DNA from 4 places in the Yersinia antarctica genome. Region 1 is predicted to be linked to each of the others. Evidence: predicted binding sites of a transcription regulator. Region 1 holds the regulator's gene; each other region holds the start of a gene.

Region 1 (3,207 bases):
CGCAGTTCTCACGCACTCATATCAACTTCCAGCGCGTGCCAACCGTTGACACATCAAATCCGTTTGCTGCCAAAGCGATTCCGTCACTGGATGAAAGCTTTGTGGTTATTCATTTCCGGGGTTTGGATCAAATTGATTTCCCTTACTTACTGGCGATGTTGCAAGGATCATTTATCTCTAATATCAATACATTGGTGGTACCCGGCGGAAAAATGGGGCTGGCAATGGAGCTGATTATGGCGCCGCTAGTGCAGCAGTTGCTGGAAGGGGAGAAAATCGGTTAATCTCCTTCATTCTTGAAGCCGCAGTATAGCAATGGCTGGAGAGAAAAAAATAATTTGACTCTATCCCAACCCAAAGTAATTGGAGCTGCAGGTAGGCAGCAAACGAACTCATCCCGATGAGCTTACATAAGTAAGTGATTCGGGTGAGCGAACGCAGCTAACAACCCTGCAGCTTCAAGTACGAAGGGTTTGCTTAGGCGATGTCACGGATCTCAAAACTGTGGGTAATCGTCGCCGCTTTACCCAACATCAGTGAGACGGAGCAATACTTTTCTGCTGACAGCTCAACGGCTCGTTCCACAATTTTGTCGGTCAGACCTTTGCCGCTGACAATAAAATGCAGGTTGATTTGCGTAAATAGACGCGGTGCCTCTTCGCGACGCTGCGAGGTTAATGTCACTTCGCAATCACGCACATCATTGCGGCCTTTTTGTAAAATAGAGACCACATCAATCGCGCTACAACCGCCTGCTGACATTAATAACATTTCCATCGGACTCGGTGCTTTGTCTCCAGCATTACCGTCCATCAACACCTGATGACCTGATGCCGATTCACCCAAAAATGTCAGCCCCTCAACCCACTTTACACGTGCCTGCATAACTCTTGCTCCCGGTTAAATTTTCTGATCCAGACTACCCTTTCATTTACAAACTGGCAATGTAACCCGATGTTCATCATGCTGAAGCGATACAACACAAGACACTGGCTTCATCCTGTGCTACAAACAGAACCGAAAGTGTTGTTTCTAGAATTAAATAGGGTAGCTTCTCAATACTCAGTGGAGGGTTTCTACCCGGTACGTATCTTGGCTATACCTTTCGGCAGTTGAGCAAATTAATATGCTACGAGAAAGTGTATTTTATAAGCACGCCGTACAGGGAACTCTGAGCCCTGTTATGTTAGGCAGCGATAACAACAGAGGATAACAGCGAATGGTTCTCGGCAAGCCACAAACAGACCCGACTCTCGAATGGTTCCTGTCTCATTGCCATATCCACAAATATCCATCGAAGAGTACGCTGATTCACCAAGGTGAAAAGGCCGAAACGCTTTACTACATCGTGAAAGGCTCCGTTGCGGTGCTTATCAAAGATGAGGAAGGTAAAGAGATGATTCTCTCCTATCTTAATCAGGGAGATTTCATCGGCGAACTTGGATTATTTGAAGAAGGCCAAGAACGTAGCGCCTGGGTTAGAGCAAAAACCGCCTGTGAAGTGGCTGAAATTTCTTACAAAAAATTCCGTCAGCTGATTCAGGTCAATCCAGATATTTTAATGCGCCTATCTTCACAGATGGCGAGTCGCTTACAGATTACATCTGAGAAAGTGGGCAACCTTGCTTTCCTTGATGTGACTGGGCGTATTGCACAAACGCTGCTTAATCTGGCAAAACAACCTGATGCCATGACCCACCCAGATGGGATGCAGATTAAAATTACCCGCCAGGAAATTGGTCAGATAGTTGGCTGCTCCCGCGAAACCGTGGGGCGGATACTAAAAATGCTGGAAGATCAAAACCTGATCTCCGCACACGGTAAAACGATTGTCGTCTACGGCACCCGTTAATTCCCCCTAAACTGGTGCCGATACTGTCGGCATCAGTTTTTTAATCTTTTGTGATCAATAAATTTCTGGGGCCTTTATGAAATGGCAACGGCTTATTTATCATCCTGAAGTTAATTACGCACTACGCCAAACATTAGTGCTCTGCCTGCCTGCAGCATTAGGGTTCGCTCTCGGCGAACTTCGGCTGGGCTTGATGTTTTCTCTGATACCCGCCTGTTGCAACATTGCCTCACTGGATACACCACACCAACATTTTTTCCGGCGTCTGCTGGTCGGCGGCGCGCTGTTTACTGTGAGTAGCTTCCTAACCCAGCAACTGCTGCTATGGGGTATTCCGTTGCCTGCTGTCATGCTCAGCCTGGCATTAGTTCTAGGAGTGAGTGGGGCGATTAGCCAATTGAATGGCCATTTGTTACCCGCGGCACTGATTGCTGCTATTTTCAGCCTCAGCATGGTGGGCCGCGCTCCGATCTGGCAAGCCCCGTTGCTGTGTGCCGTAGGGACACTGTGGTATGGGGTGTTTAACGGGTTATGGTTCCGACTCTGCAAGGATCAACCGATTCGCGAACCTTTGAGTCAGCTTTATCGCTTACTAGCCGATTATTGTGACACCAAATACAGCCTGTTTGCTCAGCACCTTGAGCCGGAAAAATCGATACCGCCGCTGCTGGACAGACAACAGGCGATTATGGACAAGATTAATCAGCTTTATCAGCAATTTAATCTGATTCATAACACCACGAAGAAAGAACAAAAACGGTTGTTGGGATTGTTCCAAATGGCTCTCGATTTGCAAGAGCACATTACTGCGGCCCTGATTCAGCCAGAAAAAGCACAAGAGTTAATGGAGCAGACACAGATTGAGAGCGTGATACGCCGTAATTGCCAGAAAATCTCAGCTCAAATGCGCAGCATCGCCAACGACATTCTCTATCACCACCATGCTGATGAGCATTTCACTGCCGATGATGGTCTGACAGAACTGGCAAGCATCGCACAGGCACACCCAGACAACCCGGTCGCACAATTCTACTACTACCATATCAGCCACGTGACCCAGCTATTGAGTGACCGGCGACCACTGTATGACCGTGACCTGATGTCCAGCCAACAACCACAACCTTTCTGGCCGGCGTTGATCAGCTATCTGTCGTTCAAATCAGGTGCACTGCGGGAAGCGGCTCGTCTGGGCGTAACACTGGCAGCAGGTAGCTATATCGGTAACTTAATTCATCTACCCAAACCTTATTGGATTTTGCTTACTGTGATGCTGGTAACGCAGAACGGTTATAACGCCACCAAGGTACGAATCCATCACCGTGCACTCGGCACCTTGATTGGGCTGATATTGGCAG
Region 2 (3,207 bases), 240 kb from region 1:
GCATCGCTTCAACATATTCCGGCTCAACATAACCGCCCTTCACCAACTGCTCACCAGCGAAGCGAATAGCTTGCTCTTTGGTGGCTGCGTGTTGATTGAGGAAAATATTCTCCGCGCCCAGCTTGAACAAGTTGGCTTCAGAGGCTTCAAAGCTATCGTCCAGCGTTTCAATCACTTTCTGAGTGCTTGCTGTCGTGTTAGCCGCCTCCACCAAACGTGCTGTCAGGTTGGTGTACAACTGGCTATCAAGGAAGTTGGTCAACGAGATATGTTGTGCCTGTGGCGCATGGCGCATGGCTCGCTCAGTCAAATCACGGTGGGTGATAACCAAGTCCACATCTTCTGGTAAGTTGTTGATAGCACAGTTAGTCACCGAGATATGTCTCAAGCCCGCATCTTGTACTTTCTTACGCAGCACACCGGCCCCCATCGCACTAGAACCCATACCAGCATCACAAGCTACGATGATTTTACGTACTGTGGTCAGGTCGCCTGCGGCAGCGGCAGCATTCGCCGCTTGTGCGCCTTTAGATTGCGCTTTCATATCTTGTATACGGCGAGTTGCATCTTCCAGGCTGTCTTCCTCGTCGTCTTTGACTTTAGAGGTTTTCAGCAAGATAGCGGATACCACGAAGGAGACGGCAAACGCAGCAGCAACTGCAGCAATGTTGGCAAAATAAGCACCTTTAGGTGTCATCGCCAATACTGCCAGGATAGAACCAGGAGACGCAGGTGATACCAGGCCGCCGTTCAGCACAGTCAGAGTGAACACACCAGTCATACCGCCCAGAATAACCGCCAGCAATAAGCGCGGGTTCATCAGCACGTATGGGAAATAGATTTCGTGGATACCACCGAAGAAGTGGATGATAGCCGCGCCACCAGCAGACTGCTTAGCGTTACCTCTACCGAAGAACATGTAAGCCATCAACACACCCATACCTGGGCCTGGGTTCGCTTCGATCAGGAAGAAGATAGACTTACCGGTTTCAGTCGCCTGCTGGATACCCAGAGGTGAGAAGATACCGTGGTTAATCGCGTTATTCAGGAACAGGATTTTAGCTGGTTCGACGAAGATAGACGTTAATGGCAGCAGGTTAAGCTGCACCATGATATGCACGCCTTTAGCCAACACGTGGGACAACACTTCTACCAGTGGACCAATCGCCATAAAGGCGAGAATCGCCAACAACATCCCGATGATACCGGCTGAGAAGTTGTTAACCAGCATCTCAAAGCCGCTTTTGATTTTACCTTCAACCCAACGGTCAAAGTGTTTGATTGCCCAGCCACCCAGCGGACCCACAATCATCGCACCGAGGAACATCGGCATATCCGCACCAACGATAACCCCCATGGTGGTGATAGCACCCACCACACCACCGCGATCACCCCCCACCAAACGGCCACCGGTAAAACCGATCAGCAGTGGTAACAGGTAGGTGATCATTGGGCCAACCAGTTTGGCTAGTGTTTCATTTGGCAGCCAGCCGGTTGGAATAAACAGTGCGGTGATAATACCCCAGGCAATAAACGCCCCGATATTGGGCATAACCATGTTACTGAGGAATCGGCCAAAATTTTGAATTCTGACCTTTGCGTCTGGTGAAAACATAAAACACCCCTATTGGTACGCGCTAACAATAAGAGCGCGATATAATTGTTTTGTTGAGGCAGTTCTGCAAAACCCGCCGGTGCTATCGAATACAAACACGCTGTATGCAAAACAAACTCTAGCATGCTCCTTTATTCACGCGTAGCTCACTGCATTTATGTGACATAAGTCACACCAAACCCCCTATTATAGGGGTGTGTTTGTTGACGCAGATCACACTAAATGACTGTAAGAAAACCACGACGACGAATTTTTAAGCTAAAAAGCTCGATAAGAGTGATATAAATCACATTTTGCGTGGGTTAGTTTGTTTTGAAAATGTGATGTTAATCACAAGTTATTTTTGCTCGTAGAGAGGAGATGAGACATTCACCCTGCTAATAACCTCTCAGACTCAACTCTCGGTAGAAATGTGTAATAAAACAACAGGGGGAAGGGGGCACATTATTGGAGCGGGTTTCGGTTGATATGGGTTTAGTGCTTAGGTTCGGATCAGGTTTCGGTTGATAAACGCTCAGAGGTCATTTTAGCTCAGTCGCCTCAACCGAGTTAAGGCCCATAAGCGTGGGCCTTAACAATCCGCGCTTGCGCACGTATCGCTTGCCTGCTGCGCAGGTTCCCTCGCTCAAATGTGCTTTTAAAGTCAAAAGAGAAAATCAAAACCTAAAGCGATGGTTTTGACGTTGAGCGCAATCAGGAATATTGCCGGCAAGGAGTGAGGGTAGAGTGAGCGGGCATGGAAGCCCGCGAAAAGCGCGCTTGAGCAGGAGCGAACGCGCTGGCTCGTCAGCCCGAAAGACGCGGACGGTTTATCCGCAGGGCAATATTTCGCGCAAGCGCGGGATTGCACAAGGGGCCACGCTTATGGCCCCTTTGCCGGTTGGTTCATCGCAGGTTAAGTAAATTCAGTTACTTTAACAACCGAACTTATTCACTTATCAAATACTAACCGAAAGAATAACTCGATCAGTCCTAACAACCGAACCGATCACCAAATCAAATCAAATCAAATCAAATCAAATCAACCAAAACCATCACTGCATGACACTCGCAACACTCTTCTGTGCCGTCATCATCGCCGGATACTTGGCGACTAAATTAGCCATCATCGTGTTATATAGCGCTGCTTGCTGTGGGGTCTGGAATTGAACGCCGCCATTATTGAAAGTGACCTGCGTTCCCTGCTGCTGCAAGAAATCACCAACTTGTGCCAGATCCTGCACAAAAGCAGAAATCACCGGCACTGCTGGGATCAACACATTGGCTGTCTGAGTCACAATATTATCGAAAGCTTTATTAAATACCACTTTCAAATCATCAGGCTGTTTCAATGCAGCAACCGCACTATCGGCTTGTGTTTTTGCCGTACGAATCTGTTGCACTAACAAGTTCAATGCACCTGCGGACTGCTGTAATGCATCACGCTTGGCGAGATAATCCTGCGCCACGCGAATCTCATTGATTTGAGCAATCGCCGGGCTCAAGCTGGCATCAACAGATTTGGTAAGCTGCTGTGAAAAAGTGACTAAAATCGCATAATCACTGACATAAGGGCCAAATTTCTGTTTTTGATCTTCGCTCAGTGTTGGCAG
Region 3 (3,207 bases), 3.1 Mb from region 1:
TCGAATGCGGGGCGTAACTTGGCATATTGCGCCATAGTGGAATCTTTGCGGATATTGTTATCTTCGGTAATAGCATCACGGTAAGGCGGGATATAAGCCGTCATCACCTCATCGTGTAATAACCCTTGCTGCCAGGCAATCGCTGCCATTTGGTGCGATCGTAGCGCCAGAGCATCCTGATCTTCACGGCTGATACCATAGGTTTTTGCCATCTGCTCTGCGGTATCCCCCATACGCAAGCCGGTAGAGTATTCAGCCACTGCCGGGGCAACAGGAAGCAAATCGCGTAACTTTAAGCGGCTGAACAACTTCAGGCGCTGGGAGAGGGTTCGCGCTTTATTAACATCAACCAAGGTTCGCGCCAGTGCTTTACTGACACCAATTGGCAGCACGGAAGAGGAATCGGCACCACCGGCTATCGCCACCGTGACTGAGCCTGCAATAATACTTTCTGCCACATTGGCTACCGCCTGAAAACTGGTGGCGCACGCGCGTGAGACACTGTAAGCATCGGTATGCACACTCATGCCGGTACCCAACACGATTTCACGGGCAATATTTGGCGCTTCAGGCATCTGCACCACTTGACCGAATACGAGTTGATCAATTAACTCAGGAGCAACGCCACTTCTGGCCAGCAACTCACTGACCACAATTTTGCCTAAGTCGACGGCCGGTACGCCATGATAAGCAGTTGCTTGCTTGGCAAAAGGGGTCCGCAGGCCGCTGACGATTGCAATGCGATCGCCCTGGCGCGTCACTAGCGGTAATGGCTTACTCATAAACGCTCCTGATAAATAGAGTGGCTTTTAGTTAAGCATAACAAATAACAGGTCTGACCTGATCTAATTATTTTTAACCAAAAATTTACATTTGGTAAACCTACAGAACAGGAAAGTGAGAGCAGGAGCAACTTTTAGCGACAAAATCGTGGGAAAGATGAATTGGGGATGGGGAAGAATGATGAATCTAACGCGATAAATTTACAGAGGAAATTAGACAAAAATAAACGCGAAGCAAAAGGCTTCGCGTTAGAGATCGGTTCAACTTACCTGAGTTGCGGTGACTACCGGCATGAATTAACGCAGACCCAGCTGGAAAATCATGGTTTCTGCCTGGCAGGCAAAAGTAAAGTCGATGGTTAAACAAACACCGCCGTCCTTCTCTTCCAATTTATGCTCAATCAAGCAAGGTTCTGACTCAACAGCACGCGCTTTTTCGGTCAGCGATTTCAGCATCGCTTCAGCTTCAGTACGGTTGTCAAACACACAACTGTAAGAGGCCGTGCAATCAGTATTATCCATTATAGTACCAACATCTATACAGCAGCAGGCAGCAGTTTCTTCCGCACTACAGCGATTAATTGCATCTGACATCTTCAATTCTCCTCAACGGACATTTCAAAATAGGTGCAAATTGCCAATTCGTTAGTGCAAATAGCACAAAAAGGCATGGCGCAAAAAAAATATTTTCTCTGTCATTATTTTACTACCGTCGGTCACTTGGCACTAGGACTTACTGTTTATAGGCTTATTAAGTGATAAAGGTCACAGTCAAATTGTATGTTCATTCATTGATAATGTAATAATTGATACTAAATTGTGAGTTTTTTGTTAACTGCGTCTATTTTTTGCAATCAAAACTGAACAAATCCCAAAACATACTTGCAACACTGACACAGGTCGGACCTATACTTCAGCCACTGGTCTGCTTTGTCTGACCGATAACGGACCCTACAATCCCGCATTCTCTTGTTACGGTGTGTAACATTAATTAAAACAATGAGGTTTTGGTCATGAACCAGAAAAACCTGTTTACCCGATCAGCTCTGGCAGCTGCAGTGGCAATCATATCGTCGAACGTTTCTGCGGCTGGCTTCCAGTTGAATGAATATTCAGCCGCTGCATTGGGGCGTTCTTTCTCTGGTGAAGGCGCCGTTGCCGACAACGCATCAGTTGGTAGCCGTAACCCCGCAGCAATGACTTTGTTCGACCGCCCTTCTTTCTCTGGCGGCTTTGTTTATGTTGATCCTGACGTCAATATTAGTGGGACATCCCCCATTTCAGGCAGAAGTACCGATGCCAATAACATCGCGCCTTCAGAGTGGATCCCAAATATCCACTTTATTATGCCACTGAATGAGCAATGGGCAATTGGTGCCTCTGGTACCTCAAACTACGGTTTGGCTACTGAATTCAATGACGACTATCCTGCGGGTTCCCTTGGCGGTCAGACTGATCTGAAAACCGCCAACCTGAACCTGAGTACCGCGTATCGCCTGAATGAAAACTTCAGTTTCGGCCTGGGCTTTAATGCAGTGTACGCCGATGCGAAGATTGTACGCCATCTCGGTGAAGTTGGTCCGTTATCGGGTCGCCCTGCTAATACCGAAGTTACCCGTATGGAAGGTAAAGAGTGGGGGTATGGTTGGAATGCGGGCGTGCTGTATGAAGTTGATAAGGAAAACCGTTATAGCTTCACTTACCGCTCAAAAGTGAAAATCGACTTTGATGGCGATTTCAGCAACCAACTGCCACCACCAAGAGGCACTGGCGGTAATACGATCCCGGGTGCTTTAACTCTGAACCTACCAGAAGTCTGGGAAGTGTCCGGCTATAACAAAGTGGCACCACAGTGGGCCATTCACTACAGCATGGCCTACACCAGTTGGAGTCAGTTCCAAGAACTGAAAGCAACCGGCACTAATGGCCAGACACTGTTTGAAAAACATGAAGGCTTCCATGATGCTTACCGTATCGCGCTGGGTACCACTTATTATCACGATGATAATTGGACCTTCCGTACCGGTATTGCCTTCGATGACAGCCCGGTTCCGGCAGATAACCGCACTATCTCAATTCCAGACCAAGACCGTTTCTGGATCAGTGCGGGTACTACCTACGCCTTCAACAAAGATGCCTCAGTGGATGTTGGTATTTCCTATATGCATGGCCAAAGCGTGCATATTACTGAAAAAACACCAGCGGCAGTGGGCGGCACTACTTATCAGTTCGACTCTAAAGGTACGGCACTGCTGTACGGCGTGAACTTTAACTACGCGTTCTAATCAGCGGATACTGGCAATTCCTTTGCCCATAAAAAAGCGCCTTTCGGCGCTTTTTTATTATTCGAATCAGGTATCAGAATCAGTTGGCTGAATCGATACTGTCCAAATCACCCTGAATAGCTTGTGCATTCGAATTGACT
Region 4 (3,207 bases), 3.0 Mb from region 1:
GGGATTTTATTTATTTTCTTAATCAGAATTTCCGCTGCAACTTTACCCATTTCAAACCGTGGGGTGGTAACACTGGCCAGCACCGGGGTGGTTGCCTGGCCGATATCTAAGCCATGGAAACCCGAAATTGCCATTTCAGCCGGTATCGCCATGCCTATTTTCAGACATTCTTGTAACACGCCGACGGCCATATCATCATTAGTACAGAAAATAGCATCAACCTGCGGATACATTTGTCGTGCCAGAGCTAGCATCCCAGCCCCGATCGAGACAGAAGAGACCTTATTAGGAGTGATATGCAATGGCGTAAATCCTGTATCTATCATCGCCTGGCTATATCCCTGATAACGTTTGCGATCTCGTACATCTGACATCGAGCCAAAATAGACAATATTCTGCTTACCACTGGCCAATAGTGTCGCTGTCATATCGTAAGCAGCCTGATAATTATTAAAACCAACGGTAATACGGTTGAACTGTGGCTCTAAATCCATCACTTGTGCAACCGGAATTTCGGCTGCATTCAAATACTTATCAGCACGTAAGGTATGTTCTGAATCAGTGAGTATCAGACCTGAGATCTGACAGGACAACAGATTAACGATCTGCTGCTCCTCACGTTCTTTATCATAGTTATAGTTAACCACCAGCGTTTGATAGCCGCTGGCAGCGGTTACCGATTCAATACCCGCCAGCAAGTCAGAGAAAATCTGGTTATTAAAGGAAGGTATCAAGATACCAATACGCGGGATCTTTTGATTGAAACCATTTTCCCCTTCAGAATCAGGAGCATAATTAACCTCCGCCATCACTTGAGCAATACGCTCAGCCGTCTCTGGAGCCACTTTTTCCGGCGTGCGTAAGTAGCGGCTGACAGTCATTTTGGTCACGCCTGCAAGTAACGCGATATCCTGTAACGTAACACGCTGGTTTTTCATGGCAAATACCTGGAACAAGAGTGCGCAATGGGTAATATGATTATGCACTGTTAGCTTGTGTAATGAAAAGCATGTTACTGCTTTAAAATACAATAACAGCCAGGTGACATATTATTAATCTAGTTTATTATTAATAAGTTAAACTGAAACCTTGCAATAAAACAGCAAAAAAACCGACTAACAGCAGTATTTCCCCTTCATCAAGGGGATATCGCTCACGTATGTGGTAACAGCTTGTTGTAACATGATTTAAAGTGATCTGCATCACAGTTTACCCAAGCGGAAAACGGTTTGATATGCACATGTTTTCACCCAGTCATTATTCAATAATATTTATTTTATAATGTCGCTTAATAAGCGCCATTTCCATCAGGAATTTATTATGAAGAATTTATTTTCGTTAGAAAACCGCAAAGTATTAATTACGGGATCTGCTCAAGGCATTGGTTTTTTATTAGCGAAAGGCCTGGCCGAATTTGGTGCAGAGATAATTATTAATGATATTACCGCAGAACGAGCGGAAAAAGCCGTGGCGGAATTACGTGCTAGCGGTTTTATTGCTCATGCTGCCGCCTTTAATGTGACTAATCACGATGCGGTTAATGAAGCCATTGAACAAATAGAAAGTAGCATCGGTGCTATCGATATTTTAATTAATAATGCCGGCATTCAGCGCCGCCATGCCTTTACTGAATTCCCAGAAAAAGATTGGGATGACGTGATTGCGGTCAACCAGAAGTCCGTATTCTTGGTTTCACAGGCCGTATCCCGCTATATGGTTAAACGTCAACGCGGCAAAATTATCAATATCTGCTCGATGCAAAGCGAATTAGGCCGCGACACTATTACCCCCTATGCCGCCTCTAAAGGTGCGGTAAAAATGCTAACTCGTGGTATGTGTGTTGAGCTGGCTCGCTATAATATTCAGGTCAATGGTATCGCACCTGGCTATTTCAAAACGGATATGACAAAAGCGTTGGTAGATGATAAAGCCTTTACTGATTGGTTATGTAAACGGACACCGGCTGCTCGCTGGGGAGACCCGGAAGAGTTGATTGGTGCTGCGGTTTATCTCTCCTCCAAAGCCTCTGATTTCGTGAATGGTCATCTGTTGTTTGTTGATGGCGGGATGTTAGTTGCAGTTTAACCTTCGCTTGAAGTGATTGGGAGATTAGCGACCTTCGTTATTCGTCCCATCAATAACGTTGGTTAATGCTTCAATTGACTGGGAACAGAGGAACATTATGTCTGGGAAATGCATTATTGTTATGGGCGTATCCGGCACGGGGAAATCCTGCGTCGGTCAAGCACTGGCACAAGCGCTTAACGCCAAGTTTATTGATGGTGATGACCTACACCCGCGCGCCAACATCCAAAAAATGGCCTCAGGTCAGCCGCTAAATGATGTTGATCGTGCTCCTTGGTTAGAACGGTTAAGTGATGTGGCCTATAGCCTGCAACAGAAAAATGAAGTCGGTTTTTTAGTCTGTTCGGCGCTGAAAAAGCAGTATCGCGATCGTTTGCGTGCCAGCAATCAAGGGATACGTTTTCTGTGGCTGAGCGGTGATTACGATTTGGTGCTACACAGAATGCAGCAGCGCGCTGGGCATTTTATGCCTGAAAGCCTGTTGCAAAGCCAATTTGCAACCCTGGAAGTACCGGGTATCAGTGAACCGGATGTTATCCAGATAGATATTTCGCCCGACGTCGCCGGTGTGGTTAAGCACTGTATTGCCGCGCTGGAGCATGAAAATAGCGTGAGTCATTGCGCCTAAACGCGCGGGCCACATAAGCATATAGGAAGAGTTATGATACTTGATGAACTGAAAAGCGCGGCGAATAATCCAATCTATCCAGATGTTATCCGCCGCACCCTAGCGGCTATCTGCAAAATGGATTTGGTTAACCTGCCAGCGGGCGAGCAAGAAATCGAAGGGCGTGAGATTTACTTAAATCATATTATCGCCGCGACCAAGCCACTATATGAACAAGCCCCTGAATTACACCGTTACTATATTGATATTCATATTTTGCTGGAAGGTAGTGAAGTGATTGGTGCGTCGCCATCCACACAGGGCCAGCGCCCGACGATGGATTTTGATAGCGAGCGAGATTATGGGTTGTTTGAAGGTATTACTACCGAAACCTTGTTAACACTGGCGCCGGGTGATATTGCCCTGCTGTTCCCCGGCGAGTTACATCGCCCGATGGGAACATTAGGTGACATCGCACCGATTCGTAAGATCGTGGTTAAAGTGGCGAATCATCT

The links. Region 1 encodes CRP, which controls carbon source genes, mostly activating them, when cyclic AMP is high. Its sites were predicted from a motif close to ATGTGANNNNNNTCACAT; they were not measured.
Region 2: ACWJJO_RS00165 (PTS mannitol transporter subunit IICBA) is a predicted target of CRP. The motif match lies at 1,773-1,790, and genes of this name have one in related genera.
Region 3: ACWJJO_RS15510 (YfcZ/YiiS family protein) is a predicted target of CRP. The motif match lies at 1,536-1,553, and genes of this name have one in related genera.
Region 4: idnO (gluconate 5-dehydrogenase) is a predicted target of CRP. The motif match lies at 1,191-1,208, and genes of this name have one in related genera.

What each region holds. Positions count from the first base shown of each region.
Region 1 covers NZ_JBSJQF010000001.1:283,485-286,691, reverse strand. Annotated here, with positions in the region: gene ACWJJO_RS01130 (phosphoribulokinase) at 1-284, shown strand, start outside; gene ACWJJO_RS01125 (OsmC family protein) at 478-885, opposite strand; gene crp (cAMP-activated global transcriptional regulator CRP) at 1,220-1,852, shown strand; gene ACWJJO_RS01115 (YccS/YhfK family putative transporter) at 1,929-3,207, shown strand, end outside.
Region 2 covers NZ_JBSJQF010000001.1:38,510-41,716, reverse strand. Annotated here, with positions in the region: gene ACWJJO_RS00165 (PTS mannitol transporter subunit IICBA) at 1-1,615, opposite strand, end outside; gene ACWJJO_RS00160 (DUF3053 domain-containing protein) at 2,650-3,207, opposite strand, start outside.
Region 3 covers NZ_JBSJQF010000001.1:3,343,631-3,346,837, forward strand. Annotated here, with positions in the region: gene fadI (acetyl-CoA C-acyltransferase FadI) at 1-782, opposite strand, end outside; gene ACWJJO_RS15510 (YfcZ/YiiS family protein) at 1,080-1,376, opposite strand; gene fadL (long-chain fatty acid transporter FadL) at 1,796-3,067, shown strand; gene mlaA (phospholipid-binding lipoprotein MlaA) at 3,147-3,207, opposite strand, start outside.
Region 4 covers NZ_JBSJQF010000001.1:3,259,632-3,262,838, forward strand. Annotated here, with positions in the region: gene ACWJJO_RS15130 (substrate-binding domain-containing protein) at 1-938, opposite strand, end outside; gene idnO (gluconate 5-dehydrogenase) at 1,321-2,085, shown strand; gene ACWJJO_RS15140 (gluconokinase) at 2,183-2,713, shown strand; gene ACWJJO_RS15145 (NanQ anomerase/TabA/YiaL family protein) at 2,747-3,207, shown strand, end outside.